Novosphingobium sp. G106: one gene and its partner. The protein of the gene in region 1 interacts with the protein of each later gene in a pairwise test. Links are inferred from orthologs where the notes say so. Each region holds a gene or a part of one and is shown on either strand. Other genes may lie near its edges.

What was found.
Region 2: the proteins of KRR38_RS10495 (region 1) and grxD interact in binary tests that used the Escherichia coli proteins (3 or more experiments, as listed by UniProt). The link is inferred for Novosphingobium sp. G106 from one-to-one orthologs.

What each region holds. Positions count from the first base shown.
Region 1 is NZ_JAHOOZ010000001.1:2,180,344-2,188,041, reverse strand. Bases 1,886-4,850 are described here. They hold KRR38_RS10495 (BolA family transcriptional regulator), read right to left. Parts: upstream 3,522-4,850; coding sequence 3,249-3,521; downstream 1,886-3,248. Other genes in these bases: KRR38_RS10485 (SDR family oxidoreductase), read right to left, coding at 4,288-4,850; KRR38_RS10490 (J domain-containing protein), read left to right, coding at 3,560-4,147; KRR38_RS10500 (NUDIX hydrolase), read right to left, coding at 2,803-3,252; KRR38_RS10505 (glutathione S-transferase), read right to left, coding at 2,088-2,723; KRR38_RS10510 (pirin family protein), read right to left, coding at 1,886-2,091. In the rest of the region: KRR38_RS10515 (low temperature requirement protein A), read right to left, coding at 1-1,201; more of KRR38_RS10510, read right to left, coding at 1,198-1,885; more of KRR38_RS10485, read right to left, coding at 4,851-5,082; KRR38_RS10480 (nuclear transport factor 2 family protein), read right to left, coding at 5,079-5,501; KRR38_RS10475 (SRPBCC family protein), read right to left, coding at 5,607-6,071; KRR38_RS10465 (glutathione S-transferase family protein), read right to left, coding at 6,468-7,115; KRR38_RS10460 (VOC family protein), read right to left, coding at 7,255-7,698. UniProt on the Escherichia coli protein: Involved in cell resistance against acid stress.
Region 2 is NZ_JAHOOZ010000001.1:3,298,397-3,302,139, forward strand. Bases 678-3,596 are described here. They hold grxD (Grx4 family monothiol glutaredoxin), read left to right. Parts: upstream 678-1,940; coding sequence 1,941-2,252; downstream 2,253-3,596. Other genes in these bases: leuD (3-isopropylmalate dehydratase small subunit), read left to right, coding at 678-1,261; KRR38_RS15670 (DUF1476 domain-containing protein), read left to right, coding at 1,321-1,644; KRR38_RS15675 (BolA family protein), read left to right, coding at 1,649-1,882; KRR38_RS15685 (NUDIX hydrolase), read left to right, coding at 2,586-3,362; KRR38_RS15690 (MFS transporter), read right to left, coding at 3,359-3,596. Outside these bases: KRR38_RS15655 (DNA-deoxyinosine glycosylase), read left to right, coding at 1-434; KRR38_RS15660 (hypothetical protein), read left to right, coding at 486-665; more of leuD, read left to right, coding at 665-677; more of KRR38_RS15690, read right to left, coding at 3,597-3,743. UniProt on the Escherichia coli protein: Monothiol glutaredoxin involved in the biogenesis of iron-sulfur clusters.

The DNA of each region.
Region 1 (7,698 bases):
GCTCCATCCGTTCGATCCAGCCGCCGTGATAGCTGACCCATTCCCACAGGGCGACAAACCCGAAGATCACGGTCGAGCCCATGTAGAAGTGCAGCGTTGCCGGATGGGCCAGCCAGCCCCAGAGCACCAGCGCCGCGACCAGCCAGAGCCCGGCCATATGCGAGGGCGGAAACCAGTCCTTGCCGCTGCTGATGCGCTTGAAGGTCATCACCCCGATCAGGAACAGCGCCATGCCGCCCGCGGTCACCAGCAGGAAGTCGCCGTGTACGGGCTCGAGCGGATGGGCGAGCGTCAGTTCGTCGGCGACGGCGATCAGGATGATCCCGGCGACGATCGGGATATGCCAGTAGGTGAAGGCATCGCGGCCGATGATGCCCGGGTGCTCGTGATGCTCGATGTGTTCTGCCCCGCGCTTGGCGCCGACGTCGAAATAGACCCACCACATGGCGAAGGAGCCGAGGAAGGCGGTGAGGAAGGCGGCGATCGTCACCGGTTGTGCGACAAGCTGGCCGAAAGTCGCGCCGGTGATCAGCACGCCTTCGCCGAGCGCGATGATGATGAACAGCGCGCAGCGCTCGGCCATATGGCCGCCGGCGATCGCCCAATCGTCGGCGCTCGAACGGCCGAGGATGGGAACAGCGTAGAATACCAGCGCGCTCACGGTTTCGATCGTCAGCGCGGCGGTCCACCAGGCCATCCGTTGCACCGGGTCATCGGCCGCGCCGCCGATCAGCCAGAGTGGAGCGGAGGCAGTGAACCAGATGGTCACGCGGACCAGTCCCCAGTTGTCGTCGCGCTGCCACTCGCCGCAGACCCACGAGACATAGAGCGAGCGGCCGACCTGCAGCAGAACATAGGCGACCGCGAAGGCCATGCCCGCGCTTTCGAAGGCCTTGGGGATCGCGCTCGACATGACGAGGCTGGCGATCATCCCTGCGCCCAGTACCAGCCGGTTGGCGCCGTGGTCGGGATCGACCCAGTTGGTCGCCCAGGTCGTGTAGATCCACGCCCACCACACTGCCATGAACAGGATCAAGGTTTGCGCCGCGCCGATCCAGTCGCGATGCTCGAGCAGGTTGTGCGACAGCTGCGTGATCGCGAAGACATAGACGAGGTCGAAGAACAGCTCGAAATAGCCAACGCGGGCATGGCCTTCGCCCTGCGCGCGCAGCAGCGTCGGATGATGCGGATGGTCGTTCACGGGTAGGAGACGATCTTCGGCTTGCCCTCGGGCAGCGGGATGAACTCCTGGTCGTCGCCGGGCACTTTGGGGAAGCGGCCTTCGCGCCAGTCGAGCGCGGCCTGCTGGAGCCGGTCGGTCGAGGAGCTGACGAAGTTCCACCAGATGTGCCGCGGCGTGTTGAAGGCCTCGCCGCCCAGCAGCATTACACGGCCGCCGGCGCTGGAGCGGAGCGTCAACACCGCGCCGGGGGCCAGAACGGTCAGCTCGTAGAGGGCCAGCGGCATGCCATCGACCTCGGCTTCGCCGCCGACCAGCATCACCGCCCGCTCGTCGGCCTGGCTGTCGATCGGCAGCACCCCGCCGGCGCCCAGCACGATCTCGGCGTAGATCGTCTCGGCATATTGCGTGGTGGGCGCGGTCTGGCCCCAGAGCGTACCCATGATCACGCGGGCGATGGCATGTCCGTCTTCGATCAGCGGCAGGCCGGTGCGGCTCTCGAATGCGGGGGAGATCTCCTCGCGCCCGTCGGGCAGGGCGAGCCAGGTCTGCATGCCGTAGAGGCGCGGGCCGGCCGGGCGCTCCTCGGCCGGGCTGCGCTCGGAATGGACGATGCCGCTGCCCGCGGTCATCAGGTTGACCTGGCCGGGACGGATCGTCGCGAAAGTGCCGAGGCTGTCGCGGTGGTCGATCGCGCCCTCGAACAGCCAAGTCACCGTCGCCAGGTTGATATGCGGATGCGGCCGCACGTCCATCGCCTGGCCCGGAGGCAGATGCGCCGGACCGAACTGGTCGACGAAGATGAAAGGGCCGACCATCTTGCGCGCCGGCGCAGGGATCGCCCGGCGGACAGTAAATGCGCCGAGATCGTGCGTGACCGGCGTGATGGTCTGGATGACGGGGTTTGTCATGGTCCGTCTAGCTCCGGATAGTGGCGGAAGATTCCTTGCTCGTTGAACGCCAGTCGGCGCTCGCTGGCAAGATAGTCCGTGAGCTGCGGCATCTCCGCGACACGTTCCGCGAGGGCTGCGACCTTTGGGTAGTCCTTGGCCAATGCCTTCATTCGCTCGGGAAAGGCGTAACGCAGCCCTTCGACGAGCTGGAACAGCGACGTGTCGGCATAGGTCCAGGCGTCGCCCACCAGCCAGCCGCTGTTGCCGGCCGAGCGTTCGAAGTAGTCGAGAAAGGCGGGAATCCGTTCCTCGCGGAACCCTTTAGCCGCCTGCTTGGCGACGTCCTTCTGGTCCTCGTAGTAAAGGCTCGCGCCGATCGGATGGTGGACGTTGTGTGCTTCGGTGACGACGTCGGCAATGGTGAGCTGAAGCTGGTGGACCCAGAGCCTGCCGGAAAGGCTCTGCGGTGCGAGGGCATGTTTCTCGCCCAGATAGAGCAGGATGTTCGCGGTCTGCGCCACCGTCACGCCGTGGCCTTCGAGCAGCGGCACGGCGAAAGCGGGCTGCTTCATGCCCTCCAGATGCCGGCTCAGCGCATTGTTGCCTTCTTCGCGGGCACGGTCACGGTAAGGGATATCGGCGGCTTCCATCGCGAGGCGGACGAACTCCCCGCGGCCGGGAATGCCGGTCCAGTACCAGAAGTCGTAGGGTTTCACGCAGATTGCTCCTTCAAGCCGAATCGAGCGCCCTTTCGATCAGATCGAGGATTTCCAGCGGGTAGATCGTCTCGGGCCAGTCGCCGATCTCAACGCGCGTGAACCAGCGATGCTCCTGCATCGCCTGCTGTTCGAGCTCGGTGTGGCCGCTGGTGTCGATCGCTGCGGCGTCGGTGCGATGGACGAAGAAATGTTCGACCGCGCGGACGGGCTCGCCGGCATAGACGTAGTTCGCCTCGCGCGTGATGCCGAGGGCAAGCGGCTGGGCGTCGATCCCGGTCTCTTCGCGCAGCTCGCGCCGGGCGGCCTCGGGATAGTCTTCGCCGGGATCGCACTCGCCGCCGGCCATGATCCAGAACGGATCGAATCCCTCGGCCAGGTAGCGAAACAGCAGCAGGCGGTCGTCAGGGCCGAGCAGCAGGATGCGCGCGGTGCGCCTCGTGCGTCGAGGCGCTTCGTTCACTCGCCGGGCGCTTTCGCCTTGATCGCGAGCGCGTGGACGCGCTGTCCCGGAATGTCGCCGAGCGCGCGGTTGACCATGCGTTGGCGTTCGAGGCGCGACACGCCCGCGAACGCCGCGCTTTCGATCGCCACGGTGAAATGCGATTCGCCGCTGCCGTCGTGGCCGGCGTGGCCGTGGTGACTGGCGCTGTCGTTGATAATGTCCAGGCTCGTCGGCGCGAAGGCCGCGATGAGGAGCTGGCTGATTTCCTGGGCAAGTGGTCCGTTCATATCTTGGCTTCTAGCCGATCTATTGCCATCTGGCACCAGTGCGACACGACCGATTCCATGGACGCCACCAGACCCAGCGGTCCTGCGATGCGCCGGACTGCGACGAGGTGGGCGAATTCCGCGCGCCAGGCGAACGCGCGCCCGGCTTCGACGGACCGGGCGACTATCGCTGGTTCTGCCTCGACCACGTCCGTGCCTTCAATTCGGGCTACGACTTCTTCGCGGGCATGACTGCCGACGAGATCCTCGAAGCCCAATCGCCGCTCCACGGCTGGGAGCGCGAGACGCGTGCCTTCCGGCCCAACGGCAACATCGATTCCGCGCCGCGCTGGGCCGATTTCGCCGATCCGCTCGAAGCGATCAGCGGCCGGGCGAGGGCGCACGTCAGGGCGCGGCAACCCGCACAGCGCCAGGACGGCATCGTCGTATCGCCGGAACAGAGGCGCGCGCTCGACGTGCTCGGCCTGCCGCTCGATTCCGACCGCAAGGCGCTGCGCAGCCGCTATTCGGAGCTCGTCCGCAAATTCCACCCCGACCGCAACGGCGGCGACCGCGGCTACGAGACGCGGTTGCAGGAAGTAGTCGAAGCCTATCAGCTGCTGCGCAAGGCTGCGGCTTTCGCCTAGACATGATCATCTCAGATTGCCGAATCTCGTCACCCCGGACTTGATCCGGGGGCCCGCTTTAGCCGCGAGGCCGACAGGCAGCGGGATCCGGGATCAAGCCCGGGATGACGACAAGTGGTTCGGTTGAAGCTGGTTGCGCTCTAACCCTTCTTGCGGGGAAAACCCTTGAGCATCGCCGTCATCGCTTCGGCCGCCTCGCGCCGCGGGGCGCCGCTGAAATAGGCGAAGTCCTCCGCCAGGTGCTTGGGCACGAGGACCGGTCCTTCGGGCAACGCTTCCAGCGCCTCGCGCGCGACTTCGGCCGGATCGGCGACGAACTGGTCGGGCGAATCCTCGATGCCCAGGCTCTGCCGCTTGGGCGTGTCGACCGCGCCGACGACGACGTAGAGCACGTCGATCCCCTTGCTCTTGACCTCGGACCACAGGCCCTCGGCGAAGATCTGCGCGAAAGCCTTGCCCGCACCGTAGAGCGCCGTCGAGGCGCCGCCGGCATTGCCCGCCATCGAGCCGATCAGCACGATGCCGCCGCGACCGCGCTCCAGCATCGGTCGCCCGAAATGGTGCGAGAGCGTCGCGTGGCTCCAGTTGTTGAGCCGCATCGTCTTCTCGATATCGGCGAGTTCGCTGCGCAGGAAGCGGCCGGCGCCGAACACGGCGCCGACGTTGCAGACGAGCAGACCCACTTCGAGGTCCGCGGTTCCGCTCCGGATCGCCTCGATCGCGCCTTCCTCGGACAGGTCGAGCGGCAAGGTGCGCACCTCGACGGCGAAGTCGCTGCGTACCGCGTCGGCCAGCGCCGAGAGCTTGGCCTCGCTGCGCGAGACGAGAACGAGATTGATCCCCGCTCCGGCAAGCAGCCGGGCGAAGCCTTCGCCGATACCGTCCGAACCGCCGGTGATGACCGCCCAGGGGCCATATTTTTCGAGCGCGCTCATTGACCGGCTCCCTGAGGGGCGAACCCCTGCGCCGGATACTTGAGCCTCGCGACGCGCTCCTTGATGCGCCAGCCTGCGGAAGTCCGGATCACACAGTCGTCGTTGACGCCGCCGATCATCTGGCCGGTGGCGGGATCGGGCACCATCCACTTCATCTTCACACGGACGTGGCCATCCTGCTCGTAGACGTAGCAATTGGTCATGTGGTGCGCGGCGGGGTGGGGCGGCTTGCCGAGCGCGAAGAAGGCCTGGATCGCCTCGATTCCTTCGCACAGCGGCCCGTTGCCGCCCGCATCGCGCCCGTCGAACCGCGCGTCCTCGGTGAAGACGAGCGGCAGCAGGCTCTGGTCCTCATGGTCCACGGCGTGGTGGCAGAAGGCTTCCAGCTGGTAGATGTCGACGATGTCTGCTGTTTCCATTCGGGCGTTCCTCTCGCCCTAAGTGAACAGCCGCCCACTTGATTCGTCAACGGCTGATCCTCGCAGCACCGAATGAGAGTTCGCACCGGCGAACCGAATGCGGCGTCAATCCGCTTCGCAAAGCGCCTTGAGCTGGTCGGCGCAGACGCCCCAGCCTTCGACGAAGCCCATTTCCTCGTGCTGCTTGCGGGTTTCCTCGCTCCAGTGGCGAGCGCGGGCGGTGTAGCGGGTGCCGTCGCTTTCAGGTTCGATTTCCCAGATGCCGATCATGAAGGGGCCGCTGGGCTCGAAGTCCGCGGTCACCGCGTCGGTGGTGACGAAGCGCTTGCCTTCCTCGTAGGCCAGGTAGATGCCGTTCTGCGGGCTCTGCTCGCCGTCGGGGCCGTAAAAGGTCATGTTGCAGACGCCCATCGGACGGCGGTCCTGCTCGTCGATTTCGGCTCGCCATGGCTTCGGGCACCACCATTCCTCAGTGCGGTTGACCATGATGTCCCAGACCTTGGCGGGTTCGGCCGCGATGAAGCGGGTGACGGACAGTTCGTTGGCCGTATCAGTGCCGTTGGGGCTCATAGATCCTCCTCCGATCCGTAGGGTTTGGTGATCATTTCCAGGAAGTGGCCGTCGGGGTCCTCGAAATAGACCCCGCGGCCGCCCCAGTGGCGGTTGATCTGGTTGACCCCCCTGACGCGCCGGGTCGGCCCAGTAGGTCAGGCCCTTCTCGGCGATCTTCGCCATGCCCGCATCGAATTCGGCATCGCTGACGAGGAACGCATAATGCTGCATCGCGATCGGGCCTTCCTTTTCCATGAAGTCCATCGAGATCCCATTCTCCAGTGGGACTACCAGGAAATTCGCGAAAGGCACGGCAGCCGGCAGGCCCAGCATCTCGGCCAGAAAGGCCGAAGAGCGCTTTTTGTCGCTGCACCAGACGATCGTGTGGTTGAGCTGGGCCGGCATGGGCTTCTCCTAGTCGCGATCGGGCGCGCCGAGCGGGAAGAACGGGCGGAACGGGCGGGCATCCTCGACGCAGCGCGCGATCGGCTCAAGGCTCAGCAGGTGGGCGCGCCAGTGCTTGAGCCGCGGGAATTCGTCGCCGATCTGGTGGACCCAGTCGGCATAGAACAGCGATGGCGCGGCCGAGCATTCGATCAGCGTGATGTGGTCGATCGGCGGATAGTATTCGAGCCAGCCCTCGAGCCAGGCATAGGTCCGCGTCAGCTGCGCACGGACGTCGGCCAGGGCGGCGGGATCGGGCTTGCCCTGGGTGCGGATCGCCTCGTTCACCGCGATCTGCATGATGTTCATGACGTAGTTGTCGAACACCCGGTCGAGCATCCGCACGCCCAGCGCGGCGCTGGCGTCCTCGGGCAGAAGCCCTTCGCCGCGATGCCGCTGCGAGAGGTATTCGATGATCGCGGTGGATTCGAACAGGACGTTGTCGCCGTCCTTGAGCACGGGGAACTTGCCCAGCGGCCCGGCTGCGGCGACGAATTCGCCGTTCTCCGGATGATCGGCGTCGACCACGCGGAAGTCGAAGGGGATCTCGTAGGCGTAGAGCGCGATCAGCGCCTTCCATGTGTACGAGGAGAAGGGGTGGCCGTAGAGTGCAAGCATCCGATAAATCCCTGTGTTTCTAGTAGTTCACTTTTGGGGAAGACGCCCCGCGCCCTACGGACGTCGTGTCCAGCGCGCGCCATAGCGGTTCCATGAGGCTGAGCGCACGGTGATTCTGCGCCGGGCGTGGGGCGTGGTCTCAGCCCCTCCTGGCGGCTTCGATCGTGGCGACGTCGATCTTCTTCATGCCCATCATCGCCTCGAACACCCGCTTGGAGGCTGCCGGGTCGGGGTCCATCATGCCTTCGGTGAGCTGGCGCGGGGTAATCTGCCACGAGAGGCCCCACTTGTCCTTGCACCAGCCGCACTGGCTTTCCTCGCCGCCGTTGCCGACGATCGCGTTCCACAGGCGATCGGTCTCTGCCTGGTCGTCGGTCGCGATCTGGAACGAGAAGGCCTCGCTCTGCTTGAACACGGGGCCGCCGTTGAGTCCGATGCAGGGGATGCCCATGACCGTGAAGTCCACGGTCAGGACATTGCCTTCCTTGCCGTCGGGATAGTCGCCCGGCGCGCGGTGGACGCCGGTGACCTTGGTGTCGGGGAAAGTGGCCGCATAGAAGTTCGCGGCCTCTTCGGCGCCGCC
Region 2 (3,743 bases), 1.1 Mb from region 1 along the record:
GTAGCCTGCCGGGCGAGGCTTCGCTCAAGGCGGCGCGCTATTATGCCCATCCGCAGAACCAGTTCTGGCGGCTGGTCGGTGGTATGATCGGGCGTGAGGAACTGGCCTCGCTCGACTATGAAGACCGCCTGTCCGCGCTGATCACTGCCGGCATCGGCGTCTGGGACGTTCTTGCTTCGGCCGTACGTCCCGGCAGTCTCGATGCCGCGATCCGCGAGGCCGAACACGCACCACTCACCGAACTGATCGCCACCCTGCCCCAATTGCGCGCCGTGGCCTTCAACGGCGCGACGGCCGCCCGGATCGGACGCAAGTTGCTGGCCGATGCGCCGGTCGAACTCGTCGATCTTCCCTCGAGCAGTCCGGCCTATGCAGCCATGCCCCTGGCCGAAAAGCGCCGCCGCTGGCTCGAATTGCGGGAATTCCTGTCCTAGTATCCTTATGCGACGCTTGCTTCCGCGGCCGCAGATGCACATAGGAAACCGATGACCGACAAGACCGACAAGATGAGTTGGACGGGCAAGGCCGCGCTTGCGGGCGCCGCCGTGGGCTCGGCCGCGCTCGCTGCCGCCCTGCTCTATGCCTCGCGCCGCAAGGAACGCGCGCAGAAGTCCCTGCCCAAGCCGCCCTCAACGCCATTGGCAGAGGCGCCGGAGACCGACTGATGCAGCCGATCAACCACGTCCACGGCCGCGCGATTCCGTTCGGCCGCAAGAATGTCGATACAGACGTGATCATTCCGGCCCACTGGCTGAAAACGATCACGCGCGAGGGCCTGGGCCGCGGCGCTTTCGAGGCCGTGCGCAAGGAACCGGGCAACGTCTTCGAGGACGCCGAATATGCCGGCGCGCCGATCCTCATCGCGGGTGACAACTTCGGCTGCGGATCGAGCCGTGAGCACGCCGCCTGGGCGCTACTCGACATGGGCGTGACCTGCGTGGTCGCGCCTAGCTTTTCGGACATCTTCTCGGGTAACGCATTCAAGAACGGCATCCTCGCGGTTGTCCTGCCGCAAGAGGCGATCGACCGGCTGATGGAAGTCGCCAAGACCGATCCGATCGACGTCGATCTCGATACGCAGACCGTCACGACACCGTTCCAGGATCGCTTTACCTTCGACGTCGATCCCTTCCGCAAGCACTGCCTGCTGAATGGGCTGGACGAGGTCGGCCTGACGCTGGCCCAGGCCGATGCCATTGCCGCGCACGAAAAGCGGGCGGATGCCGAATTGCCTTTCCTGTCGCACGCCGCGGCTGCTTAAGGGCTTACACAGGGGACGCCGGCGACACGATCGCCCGGCGAACAGGAGCGACAACCGAGATGACCACTTTCGATGACCGCGAGCGCGGCGAAGAAGCCAAGTTCGCCCGCGACGAGGACATGCAGTTCCGCATTCAGGCGCGCCGCAACCGGCTGCTCGGCCAGTGGGCAGCCGAACGCATGGGCCTCTCGGCCGCTGAGACCGACGCCTATGCCAAGAGCGTCGTCCAGGCCGATTTCGAGGAAGCCGGCGACGAGGACGTGATCCGCAAACTGCTCGGCGATCTGGTCTCGGCCGGGATCGACGCCAACGAGGGCGAAGTCCGCACCGCGCTCGCCGAAAAGGCCATCGAAGCGCGCCGTGCGCTAATGGGCGAGGCCTGATCCCGTGGCGATGGCCGCTGCCGATATCGAGGCGCTGATCCGCGCCGCCCTGCCCGACGCCGAGGTCGAGATCACCGATCTCGCCGGCGACGGCGACCACTATTCGGCGCGGGTCGTCTCCGAGGCCTTCCGCGGCAAGACTCAGGTCGCCCGGCACAAGATGGTCTACGAGGCGCTCGGCGGCCGCATGGGCGGCGAGCTTCACGCCTTGCAACTCAAGACAGAGGTTCCCAACTAGGGGCAGTATTTTCAGGGACCGGATTTTTCGGGTCCCGTTTCCAGGGTCCATTCGCTTTATGTCCGACGCTCACAGCCGCATCGCCGAAATCGTCCAGTCCAACCCGGTCGTGCTTTTCATGAAAGGCACGCCGCTGTTTCCGCAGTGCGGCTTTTCCAGCCGCGCCGTGGCGATCCTCGATCACCTGAACGTCACCTACGAAAGCGTCGACGTGCTGCAGGACATGGAAATCCGCCAGGGCATCAAGGAATATTCGGAATGGCCGACCATTCCCCAGCTCTATGTCAAGGGCGAGTTCGTCGGCGGCAGCGACATCATGATGGAGATGTTCGAGGCCGGCGAACTGCAGGGCATCCTCACCGCCAGCTGAGCGGGGCACCTCGCTCCTCACAACGCTGAAGCGTGAAACGCGGTGCTCAGGCGCCGCGTTTTTCGTTGTGGCTGGTTGGGAAACCCAGTCCGGAGGGGGAGGAGGCGGGACCGGGAGACTAGACCGGCCCCGCCTCCGTTTCGAGACTACATTTGGGGTGTCAGCTATCTAGCATGACGCGTGCCAACTTTGCGAAATGTCAGATTTCCGCGGATTCCGGTGCTTGCACGGCTGCTAACCAAGCAGATTGTGTAAGTATTTCCGACAGGCCCGGCCGCTTCTCGACGCCGCTTTTCCCTTGCCAGGTCGGCCGGCTGGCGGAACACTGGATCGATGAGTGAAATGCCCAGCGAAGCCCCCAACGTCATTCCTGCCGCCACAGTGGTCATCTTCCGGCACTGCCCTGAAGGTGGCCCTCCGCAGCTTCTGATGGTCCAGCGCGCCAAGGAGATGCGGTTCGCTGGCGGTGCCGCGGTTTTTCCGGGCGGCAAGATCGATGAGGCCGACCGCGTGCTGGCCGCTCGGCTTTCACCGGATGCCGATCCTGATGTGGCCGCCGCACGCATTGCCGGCATCCGCGAGACTCTGGAAGAAACCGGCCTGGCCATCGCCATCGAGCAGCCCGTCTCGGTGGCCGATGCGATCGCCGCCCGCGCCTTGCTGCTCGAGGAAGGCGAGCTGGCGCCGGTGCTCGAACGCTTTGGCTGGACGCTCGACCTCGATAAGCTGGTGCCATTTGCCCGCTGGTGCCCGATGCGCGAAGGTGCTTTCGACGCGCGCTTCTTCCTGGTCGACCTCGGCACCGGCGCGGTCGAAGTGACCGTCGACGCCACCGAGAACACGCGGCTGTTCTGGGCCAGCGCGGCCGAGGCGCTGCGTCTCGCCGATGCCGGCGAAATCCAAGTCATATTCCCGACACGCCGCAATCTCGACCGGCTGGCGCTCTTCGCCACATTCGCCGAAGCCCGTGCCCAGGCGGAAGCCATACCGGTGCGGATGATCACGCCAAGCCAAGGCGAACGCGACGGCGAGCTCTGCCTGACGATCCCCGAGGACCACGGCTACCCGGTCACGTTTCAGTCGATGTCCACGGTCAGGCGGGGGCTCTAGCCCCCCCTCGCGGCACGCGCGCCGAACAGCGCCAGCGGGATGCCGATGGCGCAGTAGACCGCCATCACCAGGATCGTCACCGTGTAGTTGCCGTTGAGCCGATAGACCGTCCCCGTGCCGATGATGCACAGCACGGTCAGGGGCAGCGTCACCGTCGCGGAGAGGCCATAGGCGCGGCTGAAGCTCGCCGGGCCCAGCGCCTCGGCATAGGCCTTGCTCGCCGCCGGGATACCCGCTGAGCCGTGCATGCCCATGACGCCGATGACCACCAGCAGCAGCGGGAACGGCAGGCCGAGCAGGAACAGCAGCCACAGCACCGTCCCGTCGAAGACCACCAAAGCGACGGTGCGCGCGCCGCCGAGCCGGTCGGCGATCATGCCG